DNA from 4 places in the Rossellomorea sp. FS2 genome. Region 1 is predicted to be linked to each of the others. Evidence: riboswitches for the same ligand, from Rfam matches in the RefSeq annotation. Region 1 holds a riboswitch; each other region holds the start of a gene.

The links. A riboswitch is a leader RNA that binds a small molecule or an ion and turns the genes downstream of it on or off. The one in region 1 is predicted to bind cobalamin.
Region 2: linked by a shared signal. The riboswitch ahead of ACNA6I_RS00235 (hypothetical protein) and the one ahead of ACNA6I_RS04950 (ABC transporter substrate-binding protein) in region 1 are both predicted to bind cobalamin.
Region 3: linked by a shared signal. The riboswitch ahead of ACNA6I_RS17775 (LPXTG cell wall anchor domain-containing protein) and the one ahead of ACNA6I_RS04950 (ABC transporter substrate-binding protein) in region 1 are both predicted to bind cobalamin.
Region 4: linked by a shared signal. The riboswitch ahead of metE (5-methyltetrahydropteroyltriglutamate--homocysteine S-methyltransferase) and the one ahead of ACNA6I_RS04950 (ABC transporter substrate-binding protein) in region 1 are both predicted to bind cobalamin.

Annotation. Positions count from the first base shown of each region.
Region 1 covers NZ_JBLRVS010000001.1:920,524-924,265, forward strand. Annotated here, with positions in the region: gene ACNA6I_RS04935 (phytoene desaturase family protein) at 1-239, shown strand, start outside; gene msrA (peptide-methionine (S)-S-oxide reductase MsrA) at 285-815, opposite strand; gene ACNA6I_RS04945 (PadR family transcriptional regulator) at 844-1,398, opposite strand; cobalamin riboswitch at 1,565-1,747, shown strand; gene ACNA6I_RS04950 (ABC transporter substrate-binding protein) at 1,853-2,803, shown strand; gene ACNA6I_RS04955 (FecCD family ABC transporter permease) at 2,766-3,742, shown strand, end outside.
Region 2 covers NZ_JBLRVS010000001.1:32,723-36,464, forward strand. Annotated here, with positions in the region: gene ACNA6I_RS00220 (DUF2584 domain-containing protein) at 1-51, shown strand, start outside; gene ACNA6I_RS00225 (YwqG family protein) at 154-966, shown strand; gene ACNA6I_RS00230 (hypothetical protein) at 1,221-1,553, opposite strand; cobalamin riboswitch at 1,682-1,865, shown strand; gene ACNA6I_RS00235 (hypothetical protein) at 2,001-2,543, shown strand; gene ACNA6I_RS00240 (ABC transporter substrate-binding protein) at 2,509-3,471, shown strand; gene ACNA6I_RS00245 (biotin transporter BioY) at 3,567-3,742, shown strand, end outside.
Region 3 covers NZ_JBLRVS010000005.1:274,876-278,617, forward strand. Annotated here, with positions in the region: gene ACNA6I_RS17760 (aminopeptidase) at 1-1,086, shown strand, start outside; gene ACNA6I_RS17765 (CD3324 family protein) at 1,311-1,577, shown strand; gene ACNA6I_RS17770 (GNAT family N-acetyltransferase) at 1,712-2,182, shown strand; cobalamin riboswitch at 2,314-2,508, shown strand; gene ACNA6I_RS17775 (LPXTG cell wall anchor domain-containing protein) at 2,669-3,742, shown strand, end outside.
Region 4 covers NZ_JBLRVS010000004.1:84,174-87,915, forward strand. Annotated here, with positions in the region: gene metE (5-methyltetrahydropteroyltriglutamate--homocysteine S-methyltransferase) at 1-2,183, opposite strand, end outside; cobalamin riboswitch at 2,322-2,507, opposite strand; SAM riboswitch class I at 2,569-2,677, opposite strand; gene ACNA6I_RS11050 (6-phospho-beta-glucosidase) at 2,822-3,742, opposite strand, start outside.

The DNA.
Region 1 (3,742 bases):
CGAATGATATCCAGAAGCTTTATGGGTCAAATGGCGGTTCAATCTATGGAACGGTGACGGATCGGAAGCTGAACGGAGGCTTCAAGGTTCCGAATAAAAGCCGGATCTTGTCCAATGTATATTTTGTGGGGGGATCGACCCATCCAGGTGGAGGGGTGCCGATGGTTTCTTTGTCCGGACAGCTGACGGCAGAGCTGATCCTCGACGAACAAGCGAAAGACGGCAGGGCCACCGGGTAAACAAAAAGGCAGCACGGGTGAAAACACCCGTGCTGCCTTTTTGTTTCATTTTTTCCAGTTTTCTTCGATGAATTCGTCCCTTCCGGACTTCGCGCGGTCTTCCTTGTACTCATCAGGATTCGTTTTGTAGAAGTCCTGATGGTAGTCTTCAGCAGGATAAAAAGTGGATGCTGGAAGAATCTGAGTCACGACCGGCTGTTTGAACCGACCGCTTTCTTCAATCTGTCTTTTTGTTTCTTCTGCTGCATTCCGCTGTTCTTCATCATGATAAAAGATGGCCGTACGGTATTGATCACCGCGGTCCTGGAATTGCCCGCCATCATCCGTTGGATCGATTTGTGGCCAGTACAGCTCCAGAAGCCGTTCGTATGGGAAAAGCTCAGGATCAAATGTAATCTGAACCGCTTCATAATGACCGCTGTTTCCTTCTTTGACTTCTTTGTATGTCGGGTCCTTGATGTGACCCCCTGTGTAGCCGGAAACGATTCCGTGTATACCTGGGAGCTCATCGAAAGGCTTCACCATGCACCAGAAGCATCCTCCCGCGAATGTTGCCAAATGTGTATGTGCACTCATCAGTTCTTCCTCCAAATCATAGTAGTAGTCAAGATTCCGTATCCTCAGGAAGGGAATGAATCTCCTTGATTGCCCAATCACACCAGTCGACATACATCTGCGCGTACCTGATCCCATACTCTGCCGTCAAATACTCTCCAACCTGCCCATAACCGGGCTTATTGCCCTGAAACATTTGTTCCTTCCACTGCCCGGTCCCGGTGACCACCATTTCGTTATGCGCCTTCATCCGTTGAAGGAGAGAGATGGCTTCTTCTTTTGAAATGACGTGAAAGGCAGATGTCTTGATCAGGAATTCATCCTTGATCTTGGCTGGTTTGCTCTTTGTATGAATCATCCATTCTATCAGGTGGCGTTCTCCGTCAGGGGTGATGGTATATACCTTCTTATTCGGGCTGCCTTCCTGATAAACGATGTCATGAGTGGTAAGGTGCTCTTCCTCCATCTTCCCGAGTTCCTTGTATACCTGGGAGTGGGTCGAGCTCCAATAGTAGATTTGCTGGGTTTTGAATGTATGGAACAGGTCGTAGCCCGTCTGAGGTTGCTTGGCCAATAAACCGAGCAATGCATATCGAATAGACATAAAAAAACTCCTTATCATGTTGACGCGCTGGGCCATTGAATCTCGTAATAAGGTCCATTATATCATGAATGGGCTCTCAAAGCCCTTCCAAGACGGCGCTCGAGCTGCAGGATGTGAAAAAAGATTCACTATCCTTGTAAACTTGTGTATAATTCTCAGTGGATAATCTTACATAAAGATCATGGGTGAAGCGCTTGACGCCTCATAATAGGGAAGCCGGTTCAATTCCGGCGCGGTCCCGCCACTGTAAATGGGTTTGCTCCTTCAACGCCACTGTTTCGATGAAATGGGAAGGCGGAGGAGCGCATACTCATGAGCCAGGAGACCTGCCCATGTTCTGATCACACCGATCTACGCGGATAGAAGGGTGTACGGTGCTTGATGCATTTTACACTAACATCCCTGTTGAAGGGATGTTTTTCTTTCGCCTGGAACGAACAAGGAGGAGAAACGATTGAAACATTCAATCAAGATCGTATTAGCCCTGTTCCTAGCGCTTGGATTATTGACAGCATGTGGAACGACAGACAACAAAGCAGAGGAAAAATCCTCTGAAAAAAGCAGTGAATCCGTATCCGAACCGGTCACGGTAGAGGACGCACTCGGGGATGATATCACCCTGGAGAAAGCACCTGAAAAGATTGTCACCCTTATCCCAAGTAATACGGAAATCCTTTTTGAACTGGGACTCGGTGAAAACGTCGTCGGGGTGACCGATTTTGATAACTATCCGAAAGAAGCTGCAGATATTGAGAAGATCGGCGGAATGGAATTCAATGTCGAGAAGATCGTAGGGATGAAACCCGATCTCGTCCTTGCCCATGAATCCACGGCTGTATCAGCAAAAGCCGGTCTGGACCAGATCAGGGATTCCGGTATTCCTGTTTATGTCGTACGTGATGCATCCAGCTTTGATAAAGTCTATACGACAATCGAGAATATCGGAAAACTTGTTGGGGAAAATGAAAAGGCGGAAAAAGTCGTTTCAGACATGAAGGATGGAATTGAGTCCATCAAAGAAAAAACCGCTTCTGTAAAAGATAAGAAAAGCGTATATGTGGAGGTTTCCGGGGAACCTGAGATCTATTCCACCGGCAAGAATACCTTCGTCGATGAAATGCTTGCAACCATCAATGCCGACAATGTGATGGGAGATCAGGAAGGATGGATCAATGTAAGTGAAGAAGACGTCCTCGCAAAAAATCCTGACGTCATCATCACGACATATGGTGAGCAAGCCGTTCAACAAGTCCTTGATCGCAGCGCGTGGAAGGATGTACAAGCCATCAAGGACGAAGAAGTGCATGATGTGAACACCGATCTTGTGACGCGTTCAGGTCCAAGGATCGTAGAAGGAGTAGAGGAAATTGCCAAAGCGGTCTATCCGGAGCTATTCAAAGAATAAAATTTGGATCAGTTACGCTGCGTCCCTTGCTTTCCTTATCATCTCTATCCTGGTAGCCATCTCTGTCGGTACGATCCGGGTCCCGTTCATGGATATCCTCCAGATCATCGGGGCAAAAATGACTGGAAGAGCTGTACCGCCCGAGGTAGATCAGATGTTCATTAATATCGTTTATTCCATCAGGCTTCCAAGAGTCCTGTTGGCCCTGATCGTAGGAAGCTCCCTTGCTGTTGCGGGAGCTTCTTTTCAAGGTCTCTTGCGGAATCCCCTTGCCGATCCATACACGTTGGGTGTTTCCTCGGGGGCATCAGTGGGGGCGGTGGTCACGCTCTTCTTCCATTTGACGATCCCGTTCATCGGTCCGTTCACGCTTCCATTTTTGAGTATCCTGTTTTCCGTCGTGACCATTTTTATCGTCCTATGGTTTGCCCAAAAGGTCGAAAGGACGATGAAGGTGGAAACGATCATCCTGACCGGCATCATCTTCAGTTCGTTTCTGGGGTCCTTCATTTCCCTCATGATCGCACTAACAGGGGAGGAATTGAGGCAGATCATCGGATGGTTGCTCGGGAGCGTGTCCATGAGAGGATGGGAGTATGTGGGGATCGTCCTGCCATTCTTCGTGGTCGGCGTCCTCTTGCTGCTGCTCAATGCCAAAGAGTTGAACGGGATGAGCTTCGGGGAGGATCAGGCTCGCTACATCGGGATATCAGTCCAGAAAAGGAAGCTGCTGATCCTTATCTCCGGAAGTATACTCACGGGCGCGGCTGTAGCCGTTTCGGGTACAATCGGGTTTGTCGGCTTGGTGGTGCCCCACTTCCTTCGCAGGATCGTCGGTCATGACCATGTCCATCTCCTGCCGCTATCCGTACTGACAGGTGGAGGATTCCTCGTGCTGGCCGATCTTGTATCGCGGACCATCATTGCACCGACTGAGCT
Region 2 (3,742 bases), 890 kb from region 1:
GGGGAAACGTCGATCACCTACCGGTTGCTGTCATTGAACTCAACGAATTGATGTAGAGTGAGGGGAAGAGAGCAGGCAGATTCATCGATGACAGGCAGGAATCCTTTCTGTATGATGGAAAAAAGATGTTTTTTTTCCAAGGAGGAGATGAATGTGGCACAATCGGTCAACCTGCAAGCGAAACTTGCCCCTTACCGCACGGCTCTTGATGGAACGGAGATTCCTTCTGTCCATCTGCATATAAAAGAGGGGAAAACCGGCCCTTATGATAGTAAGATTGCCGGGGATCCGTATTTCCCGAAGGCGGATGAGTACCCTGTGGACGGGGAGGGGCACCCGATGAAACTGTTGGCCCAGATCAATTTCGGTCAGCTTCCGAAGCTCGAAGATTATCCGGAATCAGGACTCCTGCAGATCTTCATTTCGGTCCATGATGACCTGTACGGAATGAATATCGACCAGAAGCAGGACCAAAAGGATTTCCGAATCAGATTTATAGAAGAGCCGTTCCTGCCGAAAGAAGAGCTCGTATCCGATTTTTCTTTCGTGAAAATCCCCGATGACGTGTATTTCCCTGTCACGAAGGAAGGCGCCGTCCTGGCGGAATTGACAAGTGAAACGATCAGCGCAGGCGACTATCGCTTCGAGAAGGTGTTCGGGAAGGAAAGCTGGGATCTGTTTGAATCCATGACCGATGATGGGGAAGAGGCCGACGCCCTCATGGATGAGTTCTATGAAACCCAAAGCGGCTTCGGACATAAGATCGGAGGATATCCGGGCTTCACACAGGAGGATCCGCGTCAGTATGAAGATCAGGACCATGCACTGCTGCTGCTGCAGATCGACTCGGATGATGAAGTGGACATGATGTGGGGCGACTGCGGCATTGCCAACTTCTTCATAAAGAAAGAAGATCTTAAGAAGAAACAATTCGGCAATGTGGTCTATAACTGGGATTGTTCATAAGACGAGCCGGCATAGCAAAACCCGAATTCATTTGCCTACGATCAGGCTAGTGAATTCGGGTTTTTAATTTTTTGGAACAAAAGAATTTCATTGATTCCAGCGGTTGATTGGAGTGCAAGACGTAGACTCCTGCGGGAGAGTAGCTAATGTGAGACCCCGCAGGCCCGCCGAGGAGGCTCACGGGCTACCCGTGGAAAGCGAAGTCTTGCACGGAAATCATGAGCGGCATAAAGAACCTACACTGATCGTGCTCGTCATTTTTCAATCTCTTCATAGAGGAGGTATCGTTCGTCAGAAGTCTTGGCGATGAGATAGGTGCTGTGGTCCTTTACATAATAAAGATCCGTCCCCTTCTTCAGATGATTCGCCGTGTAGTCTTTTTCAGGATGGAACTCATCCCCGATCTTCTCCTTGATCTCCCCTGCCTTCCCGTCGAGGGTGAGCGTCTTCTTGACAGGCAATAGCACATATCCCTTCCCGTTCAACACCAGCATATCCCCGTATCCACACAACTCGTAGCTCTTTTCTTCACTTCCGCACCCTGCCAGCAGCAGGGATATGAAGCTCAGTGGGATCAACCATTTCATGCCATCATCCCTTCTTGTTTGTTTGTCCTATTCATTCCTATTCAGATACGGACAGGTTCATGAAAGGGATTTGAAAAAATAGGGACACTCCATATGGGCTCACATGGTATAATGGTCCTTAAGTGAATAGACCTTCGCAGAAATCAGGTGCGCTCGCGCATAAAGGGAATCCGGTGAAAAACCGGAGCTGTTTCCGCAACTGTAAGTGCTGACGAACCAAGGAAAAACCCACTGTTCCATCAATGAACGGGAAGGGCCTTGAAGTAGGATGATGCACAAGCCAGGATACCTGCCTGATTTCCATCGTATTATGCTCTTCGGAAGTTAAGGGGATGGTGCGGCTTGATGCATCTTTTATTTTGATGATGATTGCCGGCCGTTTGGCTGGTTTTTTTTATGCCCGTTTCCGGTACGATCGGTGATTCACTAAAAGAGAAGAAAGGGAGGATGAACGTGGGGAAAAAGGATTTCAGATACATCTGTTATCCGTATATGAGGGAGTCCCAGTCGACGGTCGATTTCGAGATCCGGACGGATTCCCTGGCAACGAGGATCGGTCAGGCTTCTTCATTGACAGAGGGGGCAGTCCGTGAAGATCTGCTTTATCTTTGCGAGATGGCTTATCACCTGAATGGTTCGGTGCGGGGGGAGATGGCCATCTCCCTCCAGGATCTGCAGCGATTGAGCGACCTGTATGACACGTACGTGAACGAAGTGGAAGAGGAAATCCGAACATTCCTGCTTCCTCAGGGATGCTACGCGGCTACGGTCCTTCATACGTGCAGGAGCGAAGCGAAGAAATCGGTCAGGGCCCTCCATAAGGTAAGCCTCGAACAGAAAGTGGACAATCTGCTGTTCAAATATGCCCATCTGCTGGCAAATGTCCTGTTCGTCATGGCCGTGTATGTGAATAAATGTGAAGGGGTGAAAGAAATCCCCTTTATCAGCAAGTCCTATGGACTATCAAAATCAGGCAAGGGAGAACAGTGAGATGAAAAAACATGCATGGATCGGATTGTTCATCAGCTTTGGTCTCATTCTATCAGGATGTGGGACCGGTGAAGAAACAGCATCAACAAAAAAAGAAGAAAAGTCAACTGTCTATAGCGTCAAGGATGACCGCGGGGAAGAAGTCACGTTCAAAAAGGTTCCGGAGACCGTCGTTTCCCTGCAACCGAGCAACACAGAGATCCTGTATGCCGTAGGGGCAGGGGATAAAGTGGTCGGGGTGACTGAATTCGATCATTATCCGAAGGAGGTGGAGGATCTCGAGGTCATCTCCGATTCCATGACCGTCAATGCGGAAAAAGTGATTTCCCTGGACCCAGACGTCGTGATCGCCTATACAACAGGTGATGATGCAGGGATCAAGCAGCTTGAAGATGCGGGCATTCCGGTTTTCGTCATCCAGTCTGCCCAAACCTTTGACGACGTTTACGGCGATATCGAACAGGTGGCAAAGGTAATGGGGGCCGAAGAGAAGGGGAACGAAGTGATTGAAGGGATGAAGAAACAAATCTCCGATGTCGGTGAAAAAGTCCAGGCACTTGACGAAAAAGAAAAAGTCTATTTTGAAATCAGCCCCGCTCCTGAGATCTATACGGCGGGTGGAACGACCTTCCAGCAGGAGATCCTCCAGGCTGCTGGTGTGGATAATGTATTTGCCGATCAGGAGGGCTGGCCGAAGCTCGGGGAAGAAGAAATCATCAAACGGAATCCTGCGACCATTCTGACAACGGTGAACTATGTGGAAAATCCCGTAGATGAAATCAAATCCAGGACCGGCTGGGACACGATCGACGCCGTAAAGGATGACCGGGTCATCTATCTTGATTCCGATGTCATGTCCCGACCGGGCCCGAGGATCGGTGAGGCAGTCGAAATCACGGCCAAGGCTGTTTATCCGGACCTTTTCTAGAATTCATTCAAAATAGTGTAAAAGAAAGCCTTTTCAAACTCGCTTTTAATATGTAAACTAATAATATAATTAAGTTTACATATTTCAAGGGGTGTATGGAAATGGATCGAGACAGGTTGAGAATGATTATTCAGTGCGGGGTGTTTGCAGCGATCACGGGAATCTTTGCGCAAATCGAAATTCCCCTGCCCCTCGTGCCGATCAGCGGGCAGACGTTGGCAGTGGGGCTGACGGCGACGATTCTTGGGAGCCGCTACGGGGCTTTTGCCCT
Region 3 (3,742 bases), on a different contig from region 1:
GCCTCGAATGTAGTGATTGATTGGAAGGATGAACAGTCTACCAAAGAGTTTTACATACATGCAGCAGATCGTTTCATCGATCACATTCCCGATTGGCAGGCTGCCCGTTTTAAAGAATGGGATGATGAAGGGGCTGCTTACATTCATATTATTTCTGAAAATGTCTTTGAAGACGTTTCTGCTGAAAGGATTCATCGTTTCCAAAAAGCGTCACGTACAAAATTGAAGGATTATTACAGCAAAGTCAGATCCCACAAGGTCCGGTGGTGTCTTATAGCTGTCCCGTACGTTGCTTGGGCAGCCAAAGTATTCCCCAACCTGAGTAAAGAAGAAGCTTTACAATCATTATGGGAATTGATTGTAAGTGGAGCTAGGGCAGACGGGGAGAGTCCCATTGATGATTGGAGAGAACACCACAGAGCCTTCGAGTCTCGAAAAAAATTCCTGAACGAGAGCCGATTTGAAGCGCTGCATTTTACAAATAAACGTGGAACTGATTTAGTAGTGGGTCTAGCCAAAAATCATGTTTTTATCGGTGGGGCTGTCACAGATGAACAAGGGATCCCTTTCTTTCCGAACATCCCTACAGAAGAAATATTTACTGCTCCACACAAAAATAGGGTGAATGGCAAACTGGTAGGGACTAAACCTCTTATCTATGGTGGGAATATCATAGAAGACTTTCATCTGATTTTTACAGAAGGCCGAATTACCGACTATTATGCCGCGAATGGACAAGAAGCGTTGCAACATCTCATCGAAACGGATGAAGGCTCACATTATCTAGGGGAAATTGCGTTGGTTTCGACTAAAGCACCTCTTGCTCAGGCTAATACGCTCTTTTACAAGACCCTGTTTGATGAAAATACGGCCTGTCATATCGGAATCGGGGATGCATCTCCCTCCACTTTCCGAGATGGCCATGACAAATCTGAGAAAGAATTTCAAGAAGCGGGTCTGAATACATCCCTTTTGTCAGTCAATGTGACCTTTGGTACAGAAGATATGAACGTAGTGGGCATGAAAGAAGGAGAAATGGAAGTCCTGCTCATGGAGGACGGGGAATTTAAGTTTTTGATCGTCTAAAACTTAAATAGTATACCAATTGCCTTTAAAGTGTATGTGGTAGGGAAATTCACCAAGAGATATGGTAGTATATAGAAAAAATACGCGAGGAGGCCAAACATGGGCAAATACCCCAACCTGAAAGTATTCTCCCGTTAGCAGCAAAGGCTGCAGGGAGATGGAAATGATTAATGAGCAGTCTTTGCCTTTCTTATTCCAATTCTAATAAGGAAGCAGGGGCGAAAATGAGCCATAAGCGGGCAAAAGATGTTTTACCGGATGAATTGATTACCATCATTCAGGGCTATGTGGATGGGGAGTATGTATACATCCCGAGAAAAAGCGGCAGTGAGCGATCCTGGGGAGAGCAGAGCGGAGCCAGGAAGACTCTGGATGAGCGAAATAAGGAAATCCGTGAGAGGTTCAAGAGTGGGTGGAGGAAGGAGCAACTTGCAGCTGCCTACCATCTTTCCGTGAAGAGCATTGAACGGATTGTTTATAAACGAGAATAGTCTTTATGATGCGTCTGATGGTTTTTCCCGGAGGGCGCTTTTTATTTTTCCTCGAATATATTATGTAGTCGTTTACGAGGTAGAATGAGCGTTTGCTTGCCTTTACACTGTAGGTATAAGAAAGGGTGATACGCATGAGCTATACGTTAAGAAAAAGGACAGACCAAGACATCCAAGAGTTCATCACGTGGAGGTATGAAGGCAACTATTCGTTCTATGATAATCCGATTCAAGAGGAGAAGGTGAACGGATTTCTTGAGAGCGGGAATCGGGAAGGATTTTATTCGGTCATTGACCGGGAGGGGAGATTGGCAGGAAACTGTGAGTTCTTCCAGGTCGGAGATGAAACGGAGGATATCATGGGAGTTGGGATACAGATGAAGCCGGCATTGACAGGGAAGGGTGAGGGGAAGCTGTTTTTCCATTCCATCATTGAAGAGGGAAGAAGGAAACTCGGTTATGACCATTTGGAGTTGGCTGTGGTGGACTTCAATGTCCGTGCTATCAGCGTGTATGAACGTGCGGGGTTTGTACAAAAAGGTGAATTTCAGAACAATATTAGAGGGCAGGAGTATAGGTTCATTATCATGGAAAAAGATTGGTAAAATAATTTTCAATGGTACAAACCCCGACAAACCCCGCCACCCATCAACATCCTTCCCCATTTCCTGATATTCCTCCAATTAACAGTATATTGAATTGAGCTAAGGTTTCCATTAAGATGGAGAGGAGTATAACTTCATAGGTGCATATTGGTTCAGCCTCAGGTTTGGGGCTGATTAAAAGGGAATCAGGTGTGAATCCTGAGCGGTCCGGCCACTGTAAGTGATGAGCGATCTTTCGGAAATGCCACTGGATGTTAGAGTCCGGGAAGGCGGAAGGGAGCGATGAATCATGAGTCAGGAGACCTGCCTGTATGTGTAGTGGTGGAGCCTTCCGGTAAAAGGTGAAGCGAGGTGGATCAGTATGCATGGGGTTAGTATGTGCACGTGGATTTCAAAGCCTTGTTCTTCTTTCGGGAAGAGCAGGGCTTTTTTATATACATATTATTTATCTAGTACAGGGGATAAGGGACACGGGAGGATATGTGAGTGAGAATACTTCAAGCAATGTTGGCAAGTGTATTGAGCGTTGTGTTGTTTTTGGGTGTGCCGGTCGCGGGGATTCCGTCTGGACACGCAGAGGCAGCGACAAGTACGGATGTTTCGCTGGCTGAGATCAATAAAACCATTGAAGGTGCTGCGAATCACATTCTGGACAGCGGAGTAAGTAGTGAGTGGGAAGCCATAGGACTTGCGGCAGCGGGATATCCAGTGCCGGATGCCTATTATCAGAATCATTTCAGTCAATCGGTGGATAGCCAGGTCATCAACCCATCGAGATACGCTAAGATTACGGATATTGAACGCCACGTGATTGCGGCGGCGGCCATCGGTTTGGATCCATTGTCTGTCAACGGGACGGACTTGATTGAAAAGATCTACAACAGTCATGATGTGTCACCAGGGAATGACACGATGACCCTTCAAGGGAATAACGGACCGATCTTCGCCTTGATCGCGTTGGACAGCCAACAGTTCGAGGTGCCATCAGATGCCAAGTGGACACGTCAAAAGCTGATTGATGAGCTTTTGAAGCAGCAGAATGAGGATGGAAGCTGGTCCCTCAGTGCATACATGTCGGGCCCGAGCTATGATATCACGGCCATGGCCTTGATTGCCTTGGCACCCTATACATCCCAGGGGAATGTGAAGAAAGCGGTAGATGGTGCGCTCTCATTTCTATCTGCAGAACAGCAATCAAGCGGAGGATTCGACGATCCATTTGTCGGGGGGACTTCAAGTGAAGCCACTTCCCAGGTGATCATTGCCCTGACGTCGAACGGGATTGATCCGACGTCAAAGGCATTCACGAAAGGATCCAATAATCTCGTCACCCACCTTCTGAGCTTCAAGTCGGAGGATGGCGGATTTATGCATGTCAGTCCAGGCAATTCCAACGGGATGGCGACCGAGCAAGCCCTGCAGGCCCTCGTCGCGTATCAGAAATTCTTAAAGGGGGAGGGGAAGCTTTATTCATTCCCTAAACCATTGGAGCCGGAACCACCGACGGCCATGCCTGATCCGACCCTCACGATAAAAGGGGTAGAAGATGGCCAGATTGTC
Region 4 (3,742 bases), on a different contig from region 1:
CGTGTTTTCAGACCACAGTCCGGATTGATCCAGAACAGTTGCGGATCGAGTACACGAATGGCCCGTTCGATGTTCTGAGTCATCTCCTCGAGCGTTGGAACCCTAGGGCTGTGTATATCGTAAACGCCGAGACCGATCCCTTGGGCATAGGTGTTTTCCTCAAAGGAATGAATGAGATTACCATGGCTTCTTGACGTTTCGATGGATATGACGTCCGCATCAAGCGATTTGATGCTCTCGATGATTTCCCCAAACTCCGAATAGCACATATGGGTGTGGATTTGCGTACTGTCTTTCACAGATGACGTTGCAAGTTTGAAAGCATGGACGGCGGCCTCGAGGTAGCCTGCCCTCTTTTCTTTCTGCAGCGGCATCCCCTCCCTGAGGGCCGGTTCATCGACTTGGATCATGCGGATTCCGTTTGCCTCGAGGGCCTCGACTTCCTTTCTCAAAGCCAGGGCAATTTGATTGGCGACATCATAACGCGGAATGTCGGTCCGGACAAATGACCAATTTACAATCGTGATTGGACCAGTCAACATTCCCTTCACAGGTTTTTCAGTCAACGATTGCGCAAAGACCGTTTCATCCACTGTCATCGGTTCTTGGAATCTTACTTCCCCATGAATGATCGGAGGCTTCACACAGCGTGAACCATAGGACTGAACCCAGCCTTGTTTGGTAAAAGCAAATCCACCAAGCTTCTCCCCGAAGTACTCCACCATATCCGTCCGTTCGAATTCACCGTGAACGAGTACGTCCAGGCCGATTCTTTCCTGGATGTCGATCCACTTTCCGATCTCATCCTGGATGAACGTCCGGTAGTCCTGATCGCTCACTTCCCCCCTCCTCCATTTCAGGCGTTCTTTCCGCACCTCTTTGGTCTGCGGAAAGCTTCCAATCGTAGTGGTTGGAAAGAGGGGAAGACCGAGCTCTGCCTCCTGAACGACCCGCCTCTCAGAGAATGGGGCACGATGAAGGAATTCATTTCCGTCCAGTTGCTCACTCTCTCTGAGAGTCCGGGATTGTTTGATATTTTCGAGACCGTCAGAGCTTTCTTCCTCATTGGAGATAGAGGGACGCCCTTCCTTGATTGCCTCTGTAACCGTGACAATTTCCTGCAGCTTTTCATCTGCAAAAGAAAGTGTGCGCGTAAGGCGGTCCCCGAGTCCTTCCTCTCCTTTGACTGTGACGGGCACATGGAGCAGGCTCGATGATGGCTGGATGATCAGACGGTCTCTTGAAACAGCGCTCTCCAACTCCTCAAGCGAGTCGAGGGTCCGATTCAGATTTGCTTTCCATATATTCCTCCCATCAATGATCCCCGCGGCAAGGACCTTGTCTTCAGGGAACCCATGGGTGTTCAGGGCCTGACGATTCCCTCCACCATCGTGTACGAAATCCAATCCGATCCCATGCACCGGAAGCCTGATCACCCTCTCATAGCGACTGACGCGATCAAAGTAGGTTTGAAGGATGACCTTGATTCGAGGCGCTGCCTTGATCAGCGTGTCATAGACCTGCTCAAGGACCGTCCACTCCTCAGCGGTCAGATCGGTACATAACACGGGTTCGTCAATCTGAACCCATCCGGCGCCAGCCTCTTCAAGCTCCTTGAGAATGGACGCATACAACGGGACGAACCCATCGACAGTGCTTGCGAACGCCTCGGGATCATACCCTTTGGACAGCTTTACGAACGTTACCGGGCCGAGGAGCACGGGCTTCCCTATGATGCCAAGCTGTTCCTTCGCTTCCTTGAAGTAGCGAAGCGGGGGATTATCGGCCAAAGAAGGCGTTGCCCCGTCCAGTTCGGGAACGATGTAATGGTAATTGGTGTTGAACCACTTCGTCATCGTGGATGCCACTGCGTCGCCCGTCCCCCTTGCCATACCGTAATACGTCTTCAACGGGACTTTCCCTCCCCCATGACCGAACCGCTTCGGGACCACCCCGAACATGGCGGCTGTATCCAATACATGATCATACAGGCTGAAGTCCCCGACAGGAATCAGGTCAATCCCTGCATCCGACTGCTTTTTAAGATGACGAAGGCGGATCTCATCTGTCTTCGCCACAAATTCTTCTTCCTTTAGCTTTCCTTCCCAAAATTGTTCCAGCGCTTTCTTCCACTCTCGTTTTTCACCGATTCTCGGGTAACCGAGATTTGAACTTTTCACCATATTGCTCACTCCTTCTCATTTTCTCTCCAATAAAAAAATCTCCCTTTCAGAGAAAGAGAGATTTTGCGCGCAATGAATAAACGTTGACAATCCTATGATTCCAACACGCGTTCCTCACTCCCCTCTATGACCCGTAGAGCTCAAGTGCACACAACAGGCAGGTCTCCTGACTCAGGTTCATCACGCCTTATCCCTTCCCATTCCCTCCAGAAACAGTGGATGTGATAAGTTGCTTCCCCATACAGTGGCGGGACCGTACCGGACTTTCACCGGTTTCCCTTTTCAGCCATGCTTCCACACGGCACCTGTCGCATCTTCCTATTCAGTTCTCAACTCAACGAAAAAAGCCTCTCCACGATAGAGAGGCCCTTTAAAGGGATGTCCTCTCTTATTTTCCAAAGCATGATGCTTTGCAGGAATTAGCACCTTTTCAACAAGTGTTGAATGGTTGCCGGGTTTCACAGGGCCAGTCCCTCCACCGCTCTTCATAAGAGTATCGATCATTTATTTGTCCGTTGAATAGGGTAATACTAGCATGCCAGCTTTTACTTTGTCAAAATATTTCTAACATTCGTTCGAAGGTCCTACTGTCGTTGACGGTACCCTTGGTACCAAAAAAAAAGTGCCACATGTGCCATTCAGAGGATGTTCGACTGTGCATGGAACGCAGGAAGAAATTCGCGGTGGACTTCCAGAAGTTCATCCAACAATGGTTTTGCTCTCGAATCACTGGTGACCAGCGGATTGATCGTCATGGCGAGGAGGGCTTTTTCGTAGGAGCCTGACACGGCTGCTTCTGCCGCGATCCGCTCAAAGGATTTGATCTGTTGAACAAGTCCGCTGACGGCTACAGGCAGTTCACCTATATGGATCGGTTTAGGCCCTTCTTTGGTCACGACACAGTTCACTTCCACGGCGGACTCATCAGGGATGCCCGTGATACTGCCGTCATTTCTGACGTTCAGGGTCTGTACGTCCCCTTTATCATTGAAGATCGAAGAAATCACATTGCAGGCGGCATCGCTGTAGTAGGCTCCTCCACGCTCCTGAAGCTGCGGGGGCTTCACATCAAGGTCTTCGTTCTTATACAGCTCGAACAATTCATCTTCCAATCGCTGGACGACCTCGGCACGGGTTGTCCCCGTTTTAAATTCCTCCAGCTGTTTCTCGAGGATCTCACTGGTTTTGTAAAAATACCGGTGATACGGACAAGGTATGACTCCGAGAGCTTTCAGGAAATCAGGATCCCATGGCAGTGGGGCGATATTTTTCATGCTGAGCTGCTTATCCTCATCACCCATCAGTTCCAGTACCTTCCCAAGGACGGACCCCCCATCGACCGTCACATCCAGTCCGTACACCATATGATTCAAGCCGGCAAACCGGATATCGACTGAAGCGACTTCTACGCCAAGAAGCCTGGCAATGGTCATCTTCGTATTGATCGGCAGGTTGCATACGCCCACGACTTTCGAATGCTTGCTGTATCGGAGCAACGCCTCCGTCACCATTCCAGCCGGGTTGGTGAAATTGATCAGCCATGCATCAGGGCAAAGACG